DNA from 2 places in the Leifsonia sp. AG29 genome. Region 2 is predicted to be linked to the other one. Evidence: predicted binding sites of a transcription regulator. Region 2 holds the regulator's gene; the other holds the start of a gene.
What was found. The regulator LexA, encoded in region 2, represses DNA repair genes until DNA is damaged. The targets are predictions, from matches to a motif close to TCGAACANNTGTTCGA.
Positions count from the first base shown of each region.

Region 1: a site for LexA is predicted at 1,976-1,991, ahead of FPT20_RS08060 (DUF6504 family protein). Genes of this name have one in related genera too.

Region 1 is NZ_VMSF01000001.1:1,659,675-1,669,803, reverse strand. Features, by position in the region: gene FPT20_RS08070 (hypothetical protein) at 1-624, opposite strand, end outside; gene FPT20_RS08065 (DUF3097 domain-containing protein) at 762-1,604, opposite strand; gene FPT20_RS08060 (DUF6504 family protein) at 1,669-1,959, opposite strand; gene FPT20_RS08055 (DUF1707 SHOCT-like domain-containing protein) at 2,065-2,553, shown strand; gene FPT20_RS08050 (VIT1/CCC1 transporter family protein) at 2,550-3,644, opposite strand; gene FPT20_RS08045 (GNAT family N-acetyltransferase) at 3,702-4,316, opposite strand; gene FPT20_RS08040 (cation diffusion facilitator family transporter) at 4,414-5,364, opposite strand; tRNA gene FPT20_RS08035 (tRNA-Leu) at 5,452-5,536, opposite strand; gene FPT20_RS08030 (M20/M25/M40 family metallo-hydrolase) at 5,688-7,022, shown strand; gene FPT20_RS08025 (undecaprenyl-diphosphate phosphatase) at 7,069-7,932, shown strand; gene FPT20_RS08020 (proteasome assembly chaperone family protein) at 7,965-8,897, opposite strand; gene FPT20_RS08015 (HAD family hydrolase) at 8,983-9,669, shown strand; gene FPT20_RS08010 (tRNA (adenine-N1)-methyltransferase) at 9,666-10,129, shown strand, end outside.
Region 2 is NZ_VMSF01000001.1:2,024,725-2,034,853, reverse strand. Features, by position in the region: gene miaA (tRNA (adenosine(37)-N6)-dimethylallyltransferase MiaA) at 1-623, shown strand, start outside; gene dapF (diaminopimelate epimerase) at 633-1,511, shown strand; gene FPT20_RS09795 (class I SAM-dependent methyltransferase) at 1,546-2,166, opposite strand; gene hflX (GTPase HflX) at 2,231-3,742, shown strand; gene FPT20_RS09785 (methylenetetrahydrofolate reductase) at 3,964-4,944, shown strand; gene metE (5-methyltetrahydropteroyltriglutamate--homocysteine S-methyltransferase) at 4,941-7,286, shown strand; gene lexA (transcriptional repressor LexA) at 7,347-8,030, opposite strand; gene FPT20_RS09770 (LysM peptidoglycan-binding domain-containing protein) at 8,296-8,676, shown strand; gene FPT20_RS09765 (histidinol-phosphate transaminase) at 8,730-9,848, shown strand; gene hisB (imidazoleglycerol-phosphate dehydratase HisB) at 9,845-10,129, shown strand, end outside.

The DNA.
Region 1 (10,129 bases), 370 kb from region 2:
CTCGGCACGGCGCCGGGGCCCGGCCCCGCCGCGGGGCACCGACTCGACGGTCACCCGGCGGGAGGCGAGATGACCGTGGCCGGCGCCGAGCCCCTCCCACCCGCTGCGGGCGACGCTCAGGGTCGCCTCCGCCTGCGGCCACGGCGCCGTGGCGATGAGGACGGACTCGCGCTGCCGCAGCCGGGCGCTCAGCCGCGCCACGTCGCCGTCGGTCGCGCGGGAGGGGGGCGCCACGATCACGACGCTGAGGACGTCGACCACGGCCGCGGTGACCGTGAGCCACTGCTCGCCCGGATGCGGCACCAGGACCAGCCGCTCCAGGTCGACGCCGAACCGACCGGCCGCCTCGGCGCCGAAGTCGGGCATCCCGACCACGCCGCACCAGGCTCCTGCCGCGCTGGGGCCGGCCAGCAGCGCCATCAGGAGGGTGGTGGACCCGAGCACCGTGTACGCCGCGCCTGCCTTGAGGGCCCCTCCCGGCAGCAGCGGACGGAGGGCCGGATGCGTCTCGAGCGACCGGCTCTCGAGGCGCGTGGCCTGCATCTGCCGGATCCGGGTCTGCAGCTCGTGCACCTGCGCCCGGTCGACGACCGGTGCGGGAGCGGAGACGGCTGCCAGGGACATGCCTCCATTTTCGAACATATGTTCGAGTACCGCAAATGCTTTTTCGAACGCCTGCGGCGGAGTATGGGTGCCCCGGGACACTCTACGTCCGGCCTCTGACAGGAGGCCTGTCGGCGACGACCCGACGAGCGGGACGCCTAGGGGGCGGGCTCCGTCACGAAGTCGATCAGGCGCTCGACGCGACCCAGCAGCTCGGGCTCGAGGTCTGCGTAGGTGCTCACGCGCCCGAGGATGAGCTTCCAGGCCCGGGCGATGTCGGCCTGCGTCTCGTGGGGGAGGCCGAGTGCCGCGCAGATCCCGTGCTTCCAGGGGACGGAGCGGGGGATCTGCGGCCACGCGTCGAGGCCGACCCGGCCGGGCTTCACCGCCTGCCAGATGTCGACGTACGGGTGGCCCACCACGAGCACATGCTCGCCGAACGGCCCGCGCGCCACGGCGTCCGCGATCCGGCTCTCCTTCGAGCCGGCGACCAGGTGGTCGACCAGTACGCCGATGCGCCGCCCGGGGCCCGGCGCGAACTCGCGCACGATCGCGTCGAGGTCGTCGACGCCCTCCAGGTACTCGACGACGACGCCCTCGACCCGCAGGTCGTCGCCCCACACCCGCTCCACCAGCTCCGCGTCGTGCCGGCCCTCGACGAAGATGCGGCTGGCGCGGGCGGTCCGGGCCTTCTGCTCGGCGACCGCGAAGGACCCGGAGGCGGTCCGGGAGGGGCCGGACGCGGCGCGTTTCGGCGGCACGAGCCGGACCGGCTCCCCGTCGATGAGGAAGCCGGAGCTCACCGGGAACACCCGCTTCTTGCCGAAGTAGTCCTCGAGTTCGACGGTCTGCGCCTCCAGGCGGGTGATCGCCCCGCAGAAGCCGCTCGCGGCCTCCTCGACGACCAGGTCGCGCACCGCCTCGACCTCCGGCACGGGCTTGCGCCCCGCGCTCCTCCAGTCGCCGGCCAGCACATCGGTCCCGTAGCGATCGTCCCTCACCCGGCGAGGATAGACGCTCCCCTGCCGGGCGCGGCCGAGGCTCGCCAGCAACGGGAGGCCCGTCTCAGTCGAAGACGCGGACGAGCCGCCAGGAGCGGTCCGCCGGATCGTGCCGGACATCGAACACGTGCGCCTCCCCCTGCTCGCTCGTGCCCTGGAACCGCCAGCCGCCGATCTCGCGCGGAAGGCTCCCGATCGCGTACCGGTGCTCGCCGAACGGGCGCCACCAGGCGCAGACATCGGCCCACACCGTCGGCGTGTCGGTGACCCGGTAGCGCGTGGATCGCCAGACGAGCCGGGTCGGGATGCCGTCGTCGGTCGTCCACACGGCGACCGCCTCGTCGATCTCGGTCATTGCTCCACCTCATCCATCGAACATATGTTCGATACCGAGTGTACGACCGCGGATCCCGCAGCGCACCCCTCCTGGTCGCGACGCTCCGCTGCCATACTGGGCGTCATGACGGACGTGAACGACCCCTCCGGCGCGCTGCGCCTCAGCAACGACGAGCGCGAGCGCGCGGTCGCGGCGCTCCGGGCGCAGGCGGACCAGGGGAGGCTCTCCCCGGCCGAGCTGGACGCGCGCTCGGCGTCGGCGCGCTCGGCCACGACGCGCGGTGACCTGACGCCGCTCTTCGCCGACCTCCCCGTCCGTCCCGATTTCGACCGGCACGACGCCGCGCCAGGATCCGGGACCGGAGCGCCCTACCCTCCGCAGCCGGGCTACTCGCAGCCGGGCTACTCGCGGCCGGGCACGGGCTGGGGAGAGCCCGCCCGGAGCTCGAACCGCACCAGCCTCATCCTGGTGTCGATCATGCCCTTCGTGTCGCTGATCCTCTTCTTCATCACCGGTTACGTCTGGGGATTCCAGTACAGCTGGCTGTGGTTCCTGCTGATCCCGCTCGTCGGAGCGATCTCGTACGGCGTCGACGGCGGCCGCAGGCGCTAGCCGACGGTCGCGCCGAAGAGGAGTCCGAGCAGGTAGGTGGCCGCGGCCGCTCCGTATCCGATCAGAAGCTGGCGGACGGCGCGCTTCAGGGGCGATGCGCCCGAGAGCAGTCCGACGACCGCGCCCGTGCCGAGCAGCACGATGCCGACGAGCAGGGCCGAGACGACCACGGCGGCGGTGCCCGTCAATCCGAAGAGGAAGGGGAGGATCGGGATGAGCGCGCCGGAGGCGAAGAAGCAGAAGCTCGACACCGCAGCGCTCCAGCCGTTGCCGATGGCCTCGTGCTCGTCCTCGCCGTCGGGCGCCGGGCGGACCGCCGGGAAGTCCGACGTGTAGGCCTCGAGGCTGCTCAGGACCTCCCGGGCGTGATCCGCGGCCTCCTCCGGCGCCATCCCTCGCGCGCGGTAGACGAGGGTCAGTTCGTTGGCGTCGACGTCGAGATCGGGCAGGGCGGAGTTGGTGGCCGGGTTGGGGCTGGAGGCCTCCAGGAGCTCGCGCTGCGACCGCACCGAGACGTACTCGCCCGCGCCCATCGACAGAGCGCCCGCGAGCAGGCCGGAGATGCCGGTCAGGAGCACGACGTGGGTGGGCACGCCGCTCGCGCTCACGCCGAGCACGAGGGCCAGGTTGCTCACGAGACCGTCGTTCGCGCCGAAGACGGCGGCGCGGAAGGTGCCGGAGAGCCGTTGCCGGCCGCGGGCGGCGAGAGCGCGCACCACCTCCTCGTGCACCTGCTCGTCCGCTGCCATCCGGGGCGTCGCGTCGGCGTCGCCGGCGTAGGGGGAGCGGGCCTCGGCGCGCTGGGCGAGAGCCAGCACGAAGACGGAGCCGAACCGGCGCGCGAGCCAGCCGAGGAGGCGCGTGCGCAGATCGCCGCGGAGCGGTCGCCCCACGTCGTCGCCGAGGAGCTCCAGCCAGTGCTGCTCGTGGCGTCGCTCGGCTTCCGCGAGTTCGAGCAGGATTTCGCGCTCCTCGCCCTCGCGGCGGCCGGCCAGATCGCGGTACACGGCGGCCTCTGCGCGCTCGTCGGCGAGGTACCGCCTCCAGCGCTTGATGTCGGCCGGGGTGGGGCTGGTGGCGTGAGTCGTCATCGACTTGATTCTACGTGAGCCGCTCAGAAGGGGTCGGAGACGGCCTCGGACAAAACGTCAGGCGACGTGCTGCTGTCCGGTCCGGGCACGGCGCGAGGGGAGTCTCCGCTCGGAGCGCGTGACGACGAACGTCGTGTACGCCGCGGTCCTCGCCGCCAGGTGAAGGCCCAGGCGCTGGGCCAGCCGCGCCGACGGCGCGTTGTCGGCGCGCACGACCGCGGCGACGAGGCACGCGCCGACTTCGCCGAACGCGATGTCGAGCATGGCGTCGGCGGCCTCGGTGGCGAAGCCTTGCCCGCACTGCGACGACCGCTGCAGCCAGCCGATCTCGAGCGAACGCGTCTCCGCAGCGACCGTGCGCAGGTGGAGGGACACGTCGCCGATGACGTGCCCGTCGCGCACCACGGCGAGCACGAGGAGGTCGCCGGCCTGCGCCAGGGCGGTGTGGTGCGTCCGATGGCGCAGGTGCCGGAGTGCCTGTGCCCCAGTCCGTTCGGGCCAGCCCAGTCCCTCCCGCACGGCGGGGTCGGCCTCGATCGCCAGCCAGTCGTCCGCGTCCGTCATGCGGTACGGGCGCAGCGTCAGCCGCGGTGTCGTCCACTCGCCTGCCGAGAAGGGAACGGCGAGCGCTGGGCCGCGCACAGCGCGAGGGCGGTGCACGAGCAGGGTCACGCGGTCCACCCTGCTCCCGCTTCAGCCTCGGGGGCTAGGCGGCGCCTATGCCCGGTCTATGAACCGGTGTCGATTCGCTGAGAGGTCTCTGAGGAATTCATAGGCTGGCCGTCGTGAGGGCCGGAGCACCGGGGCGGGACAGCGTGAGCACGGCCTCGGCGATGTGCGGGCTCTCCTCGATCGACCGCTCGATCGACTGCAGCCGGGCGGCGACGTCGGACTCGCTGTCGTCGCCGACGAGGTCGACGGCGGCGACGAGGTAGAGGCTCTCGGGTCCCACGTACTCCAGGTGCAGATACGTCACCTTGTCGACCTCGGCGCGGTCGAGGATGGCCGAGAGTGCGACTTGCTGCACCCGCGGGGAGCCCTCCACTCCGACGAGGAACCGTCGATTCCGCTCGATCAGGACGAACGCGACGAGCCCGAGCAGCAGGCCGATGAGGATGGAGCCGAGCGCGTCCCACACCGCGTTCCCGGTCAGCTGGTGGAGCAGGACCCCGAGGAAGGCGAGCAGGAGGCCGATGAGAGCGGCCGAGTCCTCGGCGAACACCGCGCGCAAGGTCGGGTTCGAGGTGGTGAGGACGTGGTCGACGGTGCTGGTGCCCCGGCGCGAGGCCCCCTGCCGGGCCTGCCGGAACGACTGGAGGAACGAGATGCCTTCGAAGACGAAGGCCACGGCGAGGACGACGTAGTTGACGGTGTAATCGGTCTCGTGCTCGTGCGAGAACAGCTGGTTGACGCCGTGCATGATGGAGACGACCGCCCCCGCGGTGAACAGGCCCACCGCCGCGAACAGCGACCAGACGTAGGCGTCGCGCCCGTAGCCTCCGGGGTGCGACTCGTCGCGAGGGCGGGAGGCCGCACGCTCGGCTTTGATGAGGAAGATCTCGTTCCCCGCGTCCGCCCACGAGTGGGCGGCCTCGGCCACCATCGAGGCGGACCCGGTGAGGACGGCGGCGATCGTCTTGGCGAGCGCGACGAAGATGTTCGCGCCGAAGGCGAGCAGCACGGTGAACAGACTCGCTGTCGGTCGCTTCCGGGAGGCCATGGCGCCACCATAGACCCCAGGCGGGGGAGGCGAGCGGCCGGTCCGCGACAACGAGAAAGGCCCCGGTCTGTGACCGGGGCCCTGCTGTGTCCGAGGGGGGACTTGAACCCCCACGCCCTATACGGGCACTAGCACCTCAAGCTAGCGCGTCTGCCATTTCCGCCACCCGGACAGGGTGCCGCCACCCGGAGGGTGAGCGCTTCGGCATGCCGTGTTCCGGCTGCCGAAGAAAGACATTAGCACGGATTACCAGGCCGGAATCACATCGTCCGGCATCCCGGGCGTGGCGCGAGCGCGACCCCGCTCCGGGTAGCGTTGACGGCATGACGGAGACCTCGGAGACCACGTCCGCGAACGACGGCGACGGCCCACTCGACGAGACGGCGGTCATCGCCCGCGACCTCATCCGGTTCGACACGACGAACTACGGCGAGGGCCGCTCGAACGGCGAGACCGACGCCGCGGAGTACGTGGAGGCGCGGCTCCAGGCCCTCGGCCTGAAGCCGCAGCTGTTCGACTCCGATCCCGGCCGGACGAGCGTCGTCGCGCGCGTCGAAGGACGGAATGCTGGCAAGCCGGCGCTGGTGGTGCACGGTCATCTCGACGTGGTCCCCGCCGACGCGCGCGCCTGGTCCGTCGACCCGTTCGGCGGCGTCATCAAGGACGGCCTCCTCTGGGGCCGCGGCGCGGTCGACATGAAGAACATGGACGCCATGATCCTGACAGCGGTCGGGGACATCCTGGGCGCGGGGGAGCAGCCCGAGCGCGACCTCGTCGTCGCGTTCTTCGCCGACGAGGAGGACGGCGGACGACGCGGCTCCCATCACCTCGTCGACACCCGGCCCGAACTCTTCGCCGGCGCCACCGAGGCGATCAGCGAGGTCGGCGGCTACTCGATCGACCTGGAGGGACGGCGTGCCTACCTCCTCCAGACCGGCGAGAAGTCGCTCGTCTGGATCAAGCTCGTCGCCCGCGGGCTCGCGGCGCACGGATCGCGGCTCATCCGCGACAATGCCATCACCCGGCTGGCCGAAGCCGTCGTCGCCATCGGGCGCGAGGAGTGGCCGGTCCGGCTGACCGGCACGACCACCCGCTTGATCGGAGAGCTCGGCCGCCTGCTCGGCGTCGATCCCGAGCAGGTCGGTCCCGACGACCTCGTGATCCGTACGGGGACCGCGGCCGGCTTCATCCTGGCGACGCTGCGCACGACGACGAACCCCACGCTGCTCGAGGCCGGATACAAGCACAACGTCATCCCCGACACCGCGGAGGCGCTGATCGATATCAGGACCCTCCCGGGCGAGGAGGACGCCGTTCTCGAGCGCGTCCGCGAGCTGGTCGGAGACGACATCGAGATCCGGATCATGCACCGCGACATCGGGCTCGAGGCAGCGTTCGACGGGAGCCTCATCGACGCCATCACCGAGACGCTGGAACGGCATGACCCCGGGGCGCCGGTCCTCCCGTACCTCCTGTCGGGCGGCACCGACAACAAGGCGCTCAGCAAGCTCGGGATCACCGGCTACGGGTTCGCGCCGCTCCGCCTCCCGAGCGATCTGGATTTCCCGGGCATGTTCCACGGTGTCGACGAGCGCGTGCCGCTCGATTCGCTAGTGTTCGGAAGGACCGTGCTGCGAGACCTCCTGCGCGGCTACTGAGCCCGACCCGCCGCCCCCGGCCGGCCCGGACCCCGGAAAGACACGTATGAACCTCATCAACGCGCTCATCCTCGGCCTCGTGCAGGGCCTCACCGAGTTCCTCCCCATCTCCTCCAGCGCGCACATCCGCATCGTCGGCGAGCTGCTCGGAACCGGTGGCGACCCGGGTGCCCGGTTCACCGCGATCATTCAGCTCGGGACCGAGGCGGCGGTCCTCCTCTACTTCTGGCGCGACATCGTCCGCATCGTGTCGCGCTGGTTCCAGGCGCTCTTCGGGCGGATCCCGCGGAACGACCCCGACGCGCGGATGGGCTGGCTCGTGATCGTCGGCAGCATCCCGATCGTCGTGCTGGGACTGCTCTTCCAGAACCAGATCGAGACCACCTTCCGGTCGCTGTGGATCGTGGCGACGACGTTGATCGTCTTCGGCATCCTGCTCGGCGTGGCCGACGCGGTCGGCCGCAAGACGAAGCGGCTGCGCGAGTTGACCTGGGGCGACGGGATCATCTACGGCTTCGCGCAGGCGCTCGCACTCATCCCCGGCGTCTCCCGGTCGGGCGGCACGATCACGGCCGGGCTCTTCATGGGCTACCAGCGTCGCGCGGCCGCCCGGTACTCCTTCCTCCTGGCTCTGCCCGCCGTCTTCGGCAGCGGCCTCTACCAGCTGTACAAGGCGGTGAAGGAGCCGTGCACCGACGCGCTCGCCGCCGCCGGGACATGCACGGTGGAGGTGTTCGGCCCGGTCGAGACCGCCGCGGCCACCGTCGTGTCGTTCGTCGTCGGACTGCTCGTCATCGCGTTCTTCATGGGGTACATCTCGCGGAGGAGCTTCCTGCCGTTCGTGATCTACCGCATCGTGCTCGGCGTGCTGCTCATGATCCTCCTGGCGACCGGCGCGATCGCCGCCTGAGCGCGCTCTGAGCGCCCGGGGGCGTGCTGCGATCAGCCGCGGCGAGGATCGTCGGGCGCCCGCCCGGGTCCGCCGTCGCGGCCGTCGCCTCGGCGGCGCAGATAGCGCTCGAACTCCTGCGCGATCGCCTCGCCGCTCGCCTCGGGCGAGTCGACCGTGTCGCGCGCCTGCTCGAGCTGCTGGATGTAAGCGGCCATCTCCTCGTCGTCGGCGGCGAGCGCGTCGATGCCGGCCTCCCACGCGGCGGCCTCCTCGACCAGCGTGCCGCGGGGGATGGTGACGTCGACGAGCTCCTCCAGCTTGTCGATGAGGGCGAGCACCGCCTTCGGGCTCGGGGCGTTGTGCACATAGTGGGGGACCGACGCCCAGATCATCAGGGTCGGGATGCCCACGTCCTCAGCGCCCTCGGCGAGGGCGCTCAGGATGCCGACCGGGCCCTCGTAGGTCGACCGCTCGACGCCGAGCTCGGCGCGCACGGCCGCGTTCTCGCTGGAGGCGAAGACCGAGATCGGCCGGGTGTGCGGCACGTCCGCGAGCATGGCGCCGAGGAAGACGACGGCGCCGATGTCTGCGGCCAGCGCGACGTCCATGATCTCGGCGGTGAAGCTCTTCCAGCTGCGGGAGGGCTCCGTCCCGAGGAGGAGGAAGATGTTGCCGGCGTTGTCGCCGGTGACGCTCAGGTCGGCGTCGCCGGCCAGGTCCTCGCCGGGCCGGCCCGGGCGCGCGGGACCCAGCACGACGGCCGAGGGCCAGATGAGACGGCGCCGGCCGTCGTCCTCGGCGACCACGGGGCGGTTGAACTGGAAGTCGAAGTAGAGCTCGGGGTCGACCTCGGCGATGGGCACCACGTCGAGCTGGTCCTTGAGGGTCTTCACGGCCCCGCTGGCGGCCTCCCCGGCGTCGTTCCAGCCCTCGAACGCGACCACGAGGATGCGGCCGCCGAGGATGTTCTGTCCGTCCGTCACGAAGCTGTCCCTGGCCCTCCCTGGCGTCCGGTCGGGCGCCATCCCACCAGGATAGGCCCGGTTCCGCCCGATAGACTTGCCCGTTGTGACCGCACCCCTCGCACCGCGCCCGCCCGCCGCCGTCCTCTGGGACATGGACGGCACCCTGGTCGACACCGAGCCGTACTGGATGGTCGCCGAGCACGAGCTCGTCGGATCGTTCGGCGGCACGTGGACGCACGACGACGGGCTCCTCCTCGTCGGTCTCGGGTTGTGGAACTCGGCTGCGATCCTCCAGTCGCGCGGAGTCGACATGGACCCTGACGGGATCGTGCACTGGCTGACGGACCGGGTGCAGACCCTCCTCGACGAGCGCGGGGTGCCGTGGCGGCCGGGGGCACGCGAGCTCCTCCAAGATCTCCGGGAGCGGGGCGTCCGGACGGCGCTCGTCACCATGTCGGTGCGCCGCATGGCCGAGCAGATCGTCTCGCACATCCCGTTCGACGCCTTCGACGTGATCGTGAGCGGCGACGAGGTCGAGCGCCCCAAGCCCGATCCCGAGCCGTACCGGCGGGCCGCGGCCCTGCTCGAGATCGAACCGCACGAGGCCGTCGCCATCGAGGACTCGCTGGTCGGGCTCGCCTCCGCGGTGGACTCGGGCGCCGTCACGATCGGCGTCCCTCACATCGTGCCCCTCCCCGAGTCCGACGAGCACACGCTCTGGCCGACCCTGGAGGGACGCACCGCCGAAGACGTCTTCGCCGTCGCCGCCGCGCGGGCGGCCGTCCGATGAGCGCCCCGCGCAGTTCGGGTCCCTTCCGGGCGGGTGACCGCGTCCAGCTGACCGGTCCGAAGGGCCGGATGAACACGATCACGCTCGAGCCGGGAAAGCTGTTCCACAGCCACCGGGGCGTGCTCGCCCACGACGACATCATCGGCCTCCCCGACGGGTCCGTGGTCACGAACAACGCGGGCGTCGAGCATCTCGCGCTCCGGCCGCTCCTCACCGACTTCGTCATGTCGATGCCGCGCGGCGCCGCGATCGTCTATCCGAAGGATGCTGCGCAGATCCTCGCGCTCGCCGACATCTTCCCGGGTGCCACGGTGGTGGAGGCCGGCGTCGGCTCCGGTGCGCTGTCCCTGTGGCTGCTCCGCGCCATCGGGCCGGAGGGCCGCCTCCACTCCTTCGAGCGCCGGGAGGAGTTCGCGGAGGTCGCGCGCGCCAATGCCGTCACCTTCCTCGGCTCGGATCC
Region 2 (10,129 bases):
ACTTCCGGTTCCCGGGCACGGACCCGGAACTGCGCGCCCGGCTCGAGCGGGAGCTCGAGGAGCAGGGCCCGGGAATGCTCTTCCGGCGGCTCGCCGAGATCGACCCCGACGCCGCGCGCCGCATCGGCTCGACCAACGGGCGCCGGATCGTCCGTGCCCTCGAGGTGGCCGAACTGACCGGTGAGCCGGTGAGCGGCTCGCTCCCCGGCGAGCCCGAGCCCTGGCACCGGCCGACCGTCGTCCTCGGGCTCGATGCGCCGCGATCCGAGCTCGTGGCCCGCCTCGACGAGCGAGTCGAACGCATGTGGCGCGACGGGCTGCTGGACGAGGTGCAGGCGCTCATCCCCCGGGGCCTCGAAAGCGGCGTGACCGCGAGCCGCGCCATCGGCTACGCGCAGGCTCTGGGCGAGCTCCGGGGCGACCTGTCCCGTGGGGAGGCGATCGCCTCCACTCAGCAGCTCACGCGCCGGTACGCTCGTCGCCAGGTCTCCTGGTTCAAGCGGTACCCGGGGATCCGCTGGCTCTCCTACGACGACCCCGCGCTGGTCGACACCGCGCTCACGGCGCTCCGGCTCGCGGGCACCGGCCCCGTGACCGGCGCCGGCCCGGACTCCGGTCGGTAGGCTGAGGGGATGGCGACCATCCACTTCACCAAGGGCCAGGGCACCGGCAACGACTTCGTGCTGTACTCCGACCCCGACGGTCGCCGGCCGCTCACCCCCTCCCAGATCGCGGAGATCTGCGACCGTCACTTCGGCGTGGGTGCGGACGGGGTCATCCGGGCCGTCCGGTCCAGCCACCTGCCGGAGGGGGCGGAGGCACTCGCCGAGGACGAGACCGCCGAATGGTTCATGGACTATGCGAACGCCGACGGCTCCCCGGCCGAGATGTGCGGGAACGGCATCCGGGTCTTCGTCCGGTACCTGCTCGAGACCGGCCTCGCGGAGCTCGCCGACGGCGAGACGCTCGCGATCGGGACCCGCGCGGGCGTCCGCGACGTCCAGCGGAACCTCACCGGGTTCCAGGTCGACCTGGGCCGCTGGGACCTGGCCGGGGGTGAGCCCCTCGTGCGCGCCAGGGAGCTCCCCGTCGCGCGTCCGGGGCTCGGCATCGACATGGGCAACCCGCACGTGGTGGTGGCCGTCGCCGACGACGACGAGCTCGACGCCGCCGACCTGTCCTACATCCCACACATCGAACCGGCGCCCGAGCACGGCGCGAACGTCGAGTTCGTCGTGCCTCACGAGCCGCTCGTCAAAGACGGCATCGGCCGGATCCGCATGCGCGTCCACGAGCGCGGCAGCGGGGAGACGCTCTCGTGCGGCACCGGCGCGGCAGCCGCGGCCCTCGCCGTCCGGTACTGGGCCGGTTCGGCCGCGCCCGACCAGTGGCGCGTCGACGTCCCCGGAGGAACGGTGGGCGTGCGGATGTTCCCCACGGAGGACGGCGAGCATGTCGCCCTCTCGGGGCCCGCGGAGCTCGTCTACACGGGAACACTCGAGCTGGCCTGAGGGTCCTGCCCCCAGCAGCCTCCGTCCAGAAGGGTCAGTCCGCTTCCGCGCGCCTGCGTGCGCGCAGCACGCGGTATCCCTTCGCCGTGGCCGCCCGTGTCGTGGTCAGCTCGGGGAACGTCGCCTGGATCCAGCGCTGGAGGGAGTCGCTCCCCAGGTTGCGCTGCACGACGAGCCATGCGTCCGAGTCGGGCGCCAGCCGCGGAAGCCACGTCTCGAGGATCGAGTGCAGCTCGTTCTTCCCGACGCGGATCGGCGGGTTCGACCAGATCGTCATGAATTCGATATCGGCGGGAACATCCTGAGGCCGCACCGGGTTTACATTGGTGAGACCGAGCAGGTGCGCATTCTTGCGCACCACGTCCAGCGCTCGGGTGTTGACGTCGACGGCCCAGACCGTCGCGTGAGGGGATTCGAGAGCAAGTGTGAGAGCGAGCGGCCCCCAGCCGCAGCCGACGTCGAGGAGCTGACCGCCGGGCGGTGCCGAGGGGACATGGTCCAGCAGCACGCGCGTACCCGCGTCGATGCGCTCGGGGCTGAAGATGCCGTTCGCCGTCACGAGTTCGTACGTCTGACCTGCCAGACGCGCCGAGAACGGCCGCAGGTTCATCTCGCTTTCCGGCGCCGGTGAGAAGTAGTGATCGCCGCTGGGCATAAGAGGACCGTACAGATCCGCAACCCAACTGACAAACTAGGGGTGACCCGGACAGGGGAACTGAATGACTGATAAGACCGATATCCAGGAGCGAAGCGCTGACGACGTGGTCGCGCGGGTCCTGGCGACCCAGCAGAACCGTGCGAGCCTGACGCTGTTCGGCTCCGGAGCACAGGCGCTGCAGGGCGCGGACACCGACGGCGGATCGCACGACGGCGACCAGTTCGACCGGGAGGAGCGTGCCGCGCTCCGGCGTGTCTCCGGGCTCTCGACCGAGCTCGAGGACGTCACCGAGGTCGAGTACCGGCAGCTGCGGCTCGAGAACGTCGTGCTGATCGGCGTGTACTCGCAGGGCAGCCTCCAGGACGCGGAGAACTCGCTGCGCGAGCTCGCCGCGCTCGCCGAGACGGCGGGCGCCGCCGTCCTCGACGGGCTGCTGCAGCGCCGCCCGCACCCGGACCCGAGCACGTATCTCGGCCGCGGCAAAGCGGAGGAGCTCGCGGGCGTCGTCGCCGCGCTCGGGGCCGACACCGTCATCGCCGACACCGAGCTGGCGCCGAGCCAGCGCCGCGCCCTGGAGGACGTGGTCAAGGTCAAGGTGATCGACCGGACCGCCGTCATCCTCGACATCTTCAGCCAGCATGCGAAGAGCCGCGAGGGCAAGGCGCAGGTCGAGCTCGCGCAGCTCGAGTACCTCCTCCCGCGCCTCCGCGGCTGGGGCGAGTCGATGTCGCGGCAGGCCGGTGGTCAGGTCGGCGGGGCGGGCGCGGGCATGGGCTCGCGCGGACCGGGTGAGACGAAGATCGAACTCGACCGGCGCCGCATCCACTCGCGCATGGCGAAGCTGCGCAAGCAGATCGCCGGGTTCAAGCCCGCGCGGGAGGCGAAGCGCGCCAACCGCACGCGGCACTCGGTGCCCTCCGTGGCGATCGCGGGCTACACCAACGCGGGCAAGTCGAGCCTCCTGAACCGGGTGACGAAGGCGGGCGTCCTCGTCGAGAACGCGCTCTTCGCGACGCTCGATGCGACGGTCCGCCGCTCGGTGACCGCCGACGGCCGGCTCTACACGCTGGCCGACACGGTGGGCTTCGTGCGCAACCTCCCGCACCAGCTCGTGGAGGCGTTCCGCTCGACCCTCGAGGAGGTCGCCGACTCCGACGTCATCCTCCACGTGGTCGACGGCTCCCACCCCGACCCGGCATCGCAGCTCGCCACGGTGCGCGACGTCATCGGCGAGGTCGGTGCGCGCGACATCCCCGAGATCGTCGTGTTCAACAAGGCGGACCTCATCTCGCCCGACGACCGGCTGATCCTCCGCGGTCTCGAGCCGGGGGCGATCTTCGCCTCGGCCCGCACCGGGGAGGGGATCGACGAGGTGCTCGCGGCGATCGCGCGCCTTCTCCCGGATCCCTCCGTCGAGGTGGAGGTCGTCGTCCCGTACGACCGCGGCGATCTGATCTCGGCCCTGCACGAGCGGGGCCGGGTCCTCTCCACCGAGTACGTGGAGCAGGGCACCCGCGTGAAGGCCCGGATCCAGCCGGAGTACCAGGCGGCGTTCGAGCCGTTCGCCGTCTGACCGGGGCCGGTCGACCGCACGGCTGAAGGCCGGGCGGGATCCTGTGTGTCGAAGCATGACACCGGCGATTCCGCCCGGCCTTCGTTGTTGCTAGATTTCCAGGCAACCGCAGCGGGACCACCGCTCGGTGGTGCGACAGCCGAGCCCGGCACCCGCCCGCGAACCCCCGCCGTGCAGCGCGCGCCGGGGCCCGTGACGCTGTCCGACCATCCGAGGGATCCATGAGCTGTACCGAGGCACGGTTCTCGTTCGAGCTGTACCCGCCGCGCAACGAGCGCGCCGCGGCGGCGCTCCCCGCGACGATCGAGCGGCTCGCCGCCGCGCGGCCCGACTTCATCTCCGTCACGTACGGTGCCGGGGGCTCGTCGCGGTCGTCGTCGCTTCAGGTGCTCCGCCACATCATCGAGCACACCGACATCAGTCCGATGGCGCACCTGACCTGCGTCGGCTCGTCGCACGCCGAGACGAACCGCCTCATCCGCGAGTTCCTCGACGCCGGGGTGCGCCGCTTCCTGGCCGTGCGCGGAGACCCGCCCGCGGGACTCGCTCCCGGCGAGGACGGCATCGGCGACATCCGCACGACGGCCGAGCTCGTCCAGCTGATCCACCGCGTTCAGAAGGAGCGGCAGCCGTACGGCGAGCTGACCGTGCCCCAGCTGCACGCCCAGGCCGTCCTCTCGCGGCGCGAGCACGTGCAGATCGCCGTTGCCGCCTTCCCGAACGGGCACCCGTCTTCGCACTCGGTCCAGCAGGACATCGACGCTCTGCTCGCCAAGCAGGCGGCGGGCGCGAATCTCGCGATCACCCAGCTCTTCTTCCACGCCGAGGACTATCTCCACTTCGCCCAGCGGGCCAAGGAGGCGGGCGTCGCCTTCCCGATCCTCCCGGGCATCATGCCCGTCACGTCGCCGGCCCGACTGCGCCGCATGCTGGAGCTGAGCGGCGAGGACCTTCCGAGCGATCTGGCGATCCAGCTCGAGGTCGAGCCGACCGACGAGGGGCGCCGCGAGATCGGCATCGACTGGGCCGCACGGCTCGGCCGCCGGCTGCTCGACGGCGGCGCTCCCGGACTCCACCTGTACACGTTCAATCAGCACGAAGCGGTGCTGGCGGTGCTCGAACGCGCGGGCGTGCTCGCGAACGCGAGCGCCGCGACCGCTCCCGCCTCCACCCGCACCATCCCAGAGAGTGAGACAGCATGACCGACACCACCCCCGCCTTCCCGACGGGCACCATCCTCGGCTACCCGCGCATCGGCCGCCGGCGCGAGCTCAAGAAGGCCGTCGAGGCGTTCTGGGCCGGTTCCACCACCGCCGACGAGCTGGAGGCGACCGCGGCCGAGCTTCGTGCGGCGACGCGGGAGCGGCTGGCTGGTCTTGGCCTCGGCCGCGACGACGCCTCCATCCCCGAGAGCTTCAGCTTCTACGACCAGGTGCTCGACGCGGCCGTCGCCGTCGGCGCGGTTCCGTCCCGGTTCGCTGATCTGGCCTCTGCGGACGGGTCGATCGATCTCGCCGGGTACTTCACCATCGCGCGGGGCGAGGGCGAGCGCGCGCCGCTCGAGATGACCAAGTGGTTCGACTCGAACTACCACTACCTCGTGCCGGAGATCGGCCCGGAGACGGAGTTCCGGCTCGCGTCCGACCGCATCGTCCGCGAGTTCGAGGAGGCGGCGGCCGCGGGCTTCGTGACGCGTCCCGTCCTCGTCGGCCCGGTGACGTTCCTCCTGCTCAGCAAGCCGAGCGACGAGGCGCCCGAGGGGTTCCGACCGCTGTCGCGTCTCGCCGACCTGGTTCCCGTCTACCGCGAGCTCCTCGCCCGCCTCGCGGAGGCCGGGGCGCCGTGGGTGCAGCTCGACGAGCCGGCCCTCGTCAGCGAGAGCATCGACGAGCCGCGGGAAGCCGTCCTCGCGGCCGTCCGCCAGGCCTACGACGCGCTCGGCGCCGCCTCCGCTCGTCCGGCGATCTTCGTGGCCGCTCCGTACGGCTCGCTCGACGACGCCCTCCCGGCGCTCGCCTCCACGCCGGTCGAGGCGATCTCCCTCGACCTCGTCCGCGGCACCGTGCCGTCGGGCCTCGACGCCGGGACGGCGACGTCGCTCCTCACCAAGACGCTCGTCGGCGGCGTCATCGACGGACACAACATCTGGCGCGGCGACCTCGACGCCGCGTTCGGCCGGCTCACCGAGCTGCTGTCGCTCAGCCCGAACCTGGCCGTCTCCACCTCCACGTCCCTCCTGCACGTCCCGCACGACATCGAGGACGAGCCCGAGCTCGACGCCCGCCTGCGGAGCTGGCTGGCCTTCGCCGACCAGAAGGTCGGCCAGGTCGCGACGCTCGCGCACGGTCTGACCGACGGGCATGAGGCGATCGAGGAGCAGCTGCGCGCCGCGCGGGAGGCGCTCGCCGACCGCGCGGGTGCGCCCGGCGTCCGCGTCCCGTCGGTGCGCGAGCGCGAGGCGGCCCTCACCGAGGCCGACTACCGGCGTGGCGACTACTCCGCGCGCCTCCAGGCCCAGGAGGAGGCGCTCCACCTGCCGTTCCTGCCGACCACCACGATCGGATCGTTCCCGCAGACCGGCGACATCCGCCGGGCGCGGGCGCAGCTCGCGAAGGGCCTGATCAGCGAGGCGGAGTACCTCGGTCGCATGCGCGACGAGATCAAGCGCGTGGTGGACCTCCAGGAGGAGCTCGGCATCGACGTCGTCGTGCACGGCGAGCCCGAGCGGAACGACATGGTGCAGTACTTCGCCGAGAACCTCGACGGGTTCGCCGTGACGAAGAACGGCTGGGTGCAGTCGTACGGCTCGCGCTGCACGCGTCCGTCGATCCTGTGGGGCGACGTGTCGCGGCCGAAGCCGATCACCGTCGACTGGTCGACCTACGCGCAGTCGCTCACGGAGAAGCCGGTGAAGGGCATGCTCACCGGCCCGGTGACCATCCTGGCCTGGTCGTTCGTGCGCGACGACCAGCCGCTGGCCGAGACCGCCCGTCAGGTCGCCCTCGCGCTGCGCGACGAGATCGCGGACCTCGAGGCCGCGGGAATCCGCGTCGTCCAGGTGGACGAGCCGGCACTGCGCGAGCTGCTCCCGCTGAAGAAGGCCGCTCAGGACGACTACCTCGACTGGTCGGTCGGGTCGTTCCGCCTGTCGACCGCCGGTGTCCGCGACGAGACGCAGATCCACACCCACCTCTGCTACTCGGAGTTCGGCGTGGTCATCGACGCCATCCGGAACCTCGACGCCGACGTCACGAGCATCGAGGCGGCGCGAAGCCGCATGGAGGTGGTGCACGACATCCAGCGCTCGGGCTTCGAGCACGGGATCGGCCCGGGCGTCTACGACATCCACTCGCCGCGCGTGCCCTCGGTCGCCGAGGTGACCGAGCTCCTCGAGACGGCACTCGACGCCATCCCGGGCCGCCAGCTCTGGGTGAATCCGGACTGCGGACTGAAGACCCGCGGCTACGACGAGACCGTCGCGTCGCTCCGCAACATCGTGGAGGCGACCCGCTCGATCCGCGAGAAGGCGGCGGCGACCGTCTGAGTCGCATGACGCAGAAGGGGCGCATCACCTCGCGGTGATGCGCCCCTTCTGCTCCGCGGGTCAGACGGCGCGGAGCACGGCGACGACCTTGCCGAGAACCTGCGCGTAGTCGCCGAGGATCGGCTCGAAGTTGGAGTTGCGGGGGAGCAGCCAGGTGTGGCCGTCGCGCTGGCGGAACACCTTGACGGTGGCCTCCTCGTCGAGCATCGCCGCGACGATGTCGCCGTTCTCGGCGGTGTTCTGGGCGCGGATGACGACCCAGTCCCCGTCGCAGATGGCCGCGTCGATCATCGACTCCCCGACCACCTTCAGCATGAAGAGCTCGCCGTTCCCGACCAGCTGGCGGGGGAGGGGGAACACCTCGTCGACCTGCTGCTCGGCGGTGATCGGGACGCCCGCCGCGATCCGCCCCACGAGCGGCACCATCGTCGCGTCGCCGACCGGGGTCTGGTTCTCGTAGTCGAGCGACGGCGCCGACGAGGCCGGGAGATCGATGAGGATCTCGAGGGCCCGCGGCCGATTCGGGTCGCGGCGCAGGTAGCCGCTGAGCTCGAGCTGGTTGAGCTGGTGGGTCACCGAGGAGAGCGAGGACAGGCCGACGGCGTCGCCGATCTCGCGCATGCTCGGCGGATAGCCGCGCTGGCTCACCGAGCGCTGGATGACCTCCAGGATGGCCAGCTGCTTCTCGCTGAGGTTCTTGCGCCGGCGCGTCCCGCCCCGCTGCGCCTGGTTCTCGTTCGACACGCTCGTCCCTTCGTGGCCCCGCCCGATCGGAGGATGATCAGGCCTGCCGACGGCCTCAGAGCTCGAATGTCGGTGGTGCCTGGTCTGATGTCCTCAGACAGTCGAAACTGTATCCACGATGCAGCGGCGAGACAAACACATGTTCGAGTGTGTCGCGACAGAGTCGCGTCGTCCCGCTCCTCCATCACGGTCTTGCGGTTTCGAACATTCGAAGATACATTCGGAACACAGCTTCGCATCCGCGAAATCTGAGGAGGTCACGGCCATGAGTGCAGTACTGATGAGCGAGTCGGTTCCCACGCTGCGTGCGGTGCCGCCGCTGCCCGAGGGAGCGCGCGTCCGGCTGCGGCTCACCCGGCGCGGCCGGGCCGTCGTGTCCGCCCTCGTCGCGCTCCCGCTGATCGTCGGCGCTCTCGTCTTCGCCCTCAACGGCGGCGGAGCGATCGCGAGCGGTGAGCAGACCCACGCCTCCTTCCACTACGTCACGGTCCAGTCCGGCGACTCCCTCTGGTCGGTCGCCGAGCGCGTTGCGCCGAGCGCCGACCCTCGCGACGTCATCGCCGATCTGGTCTCGCTCAACGGCCTCCAGAGCGCGGTGGTGACGCCCGGCCAGCAGCTGGCCATCCCCGCCAAATACGAGAAGTAGGCGGGCTCGTCACACAGCGGAGCCACCCAGGTCGCGCTGGCTACGATTGAACGGTGACTTCGCTTTCCGAGCTGCCGATCCGAGATGACCTGCGCGGTCGCTCACCGTACGGAGCGCCGCAGCGTCCGGTGCCCGTCGCGCTCAACGTCAACGAGAACACGCATCCCGTGCCGGACGATGTGGCCGCCGACATCGTTGCCCGCGTGGCCGCCGCGGTCGGCACAATCAACCGCTATCCGGACCGCGAGTTCACCGAGCTCCGTGAGGCGTTCGCGCGCTATCTCGGGCACGGTCTCACCGCCGAGCAGCTCTGGGCGGCCAACGGATCGAACGAGGTGCTGCAGCACATCCTCCAGGCCTTCGGCGGCCCGGGCCGGACGCTGCTCGGGTTCGCGCCGACCTACTCGATGTATCCGCTGCTCGCCTCCGGAACCGGCACCGGGTACCTGGCCGGCCGCCGCGACGCCGAGTACGAGCTCTCGCCCGCCACCGCGGCTGCGGAGATCATCCGCCTCGACCCGGATCTCGTGATCCTCTGCTCGCCCAACAACCCGACGGGCACGCCGCTCAGCCTCGAGACTGTGGAGGCGGCCTACGACGCCGCGCGCGGCATGGTGATCGTCGACGAGGCGTACGCCGAGTTCATGCCCGACGGAGAGCCCTCCGCGCTGACGCTCCTCCCCGGGCGGCCGCGCCTCCTCATCTCCCGGACGATGAGCAAGGCCTTCGCGTTCGCCGGAGCGCGCGTCGGCTATCTGGCGGGCGACCCGGCCGCGATCGACGCCCTCCGGCTCGTCCGGCTGCCGTACCACCTGTCGGCGATCACCCAGGCGGCCGCCCTCGGCGCGCTGGCCCACGCCGACGAGATGCTGGCCATGGTCGGCGAGATCCGGGCGCAGCGCGACCGTCTCGTGAGCGAGCTCGCCCGTCTCGGCTACCAGCCCCACCGGAGCGGCAGCAACTTCGTGCTGTTCGGAGGCGTGGACGACCCGGCCGCGACGTTCGAGGCGCTCGCCGAGCGGGGCATCCTCATCCGCGACGTCGGCATCCCGAACCACCTCCGGGTGACCGCCGGCACCGAGGCGGAGACGACGGCCTTCCTCGAGGCGCTCGCCGCCCTCGGGCGGCCCTCGGGGGCGGCTGCCGACGCGCCGATAGGATCGAAGGCATGACGAATCGGACCGCGACGGTCGAACGGGCGACCAGCGAGTCGCAGATCGAGCTGAGCCTCGACCTCGACGGCACCGGCGAGAGCGAGATCCGCACCAGCGTCCCGTTCTACGACCACCTCCTCACGGCGTTCGCGAAGCACTCGCTGACCGACCTCCGCGTCGTGGCCTCGGGCGACACCGACATCGACGTGCACCACACCGTCGAGGACATCGGCATCGTGCTCGGCAAGGCCATCCGGGAGGCGCTCGGCGACAAGTCGGGGATCTCGCGCTACGGCGAC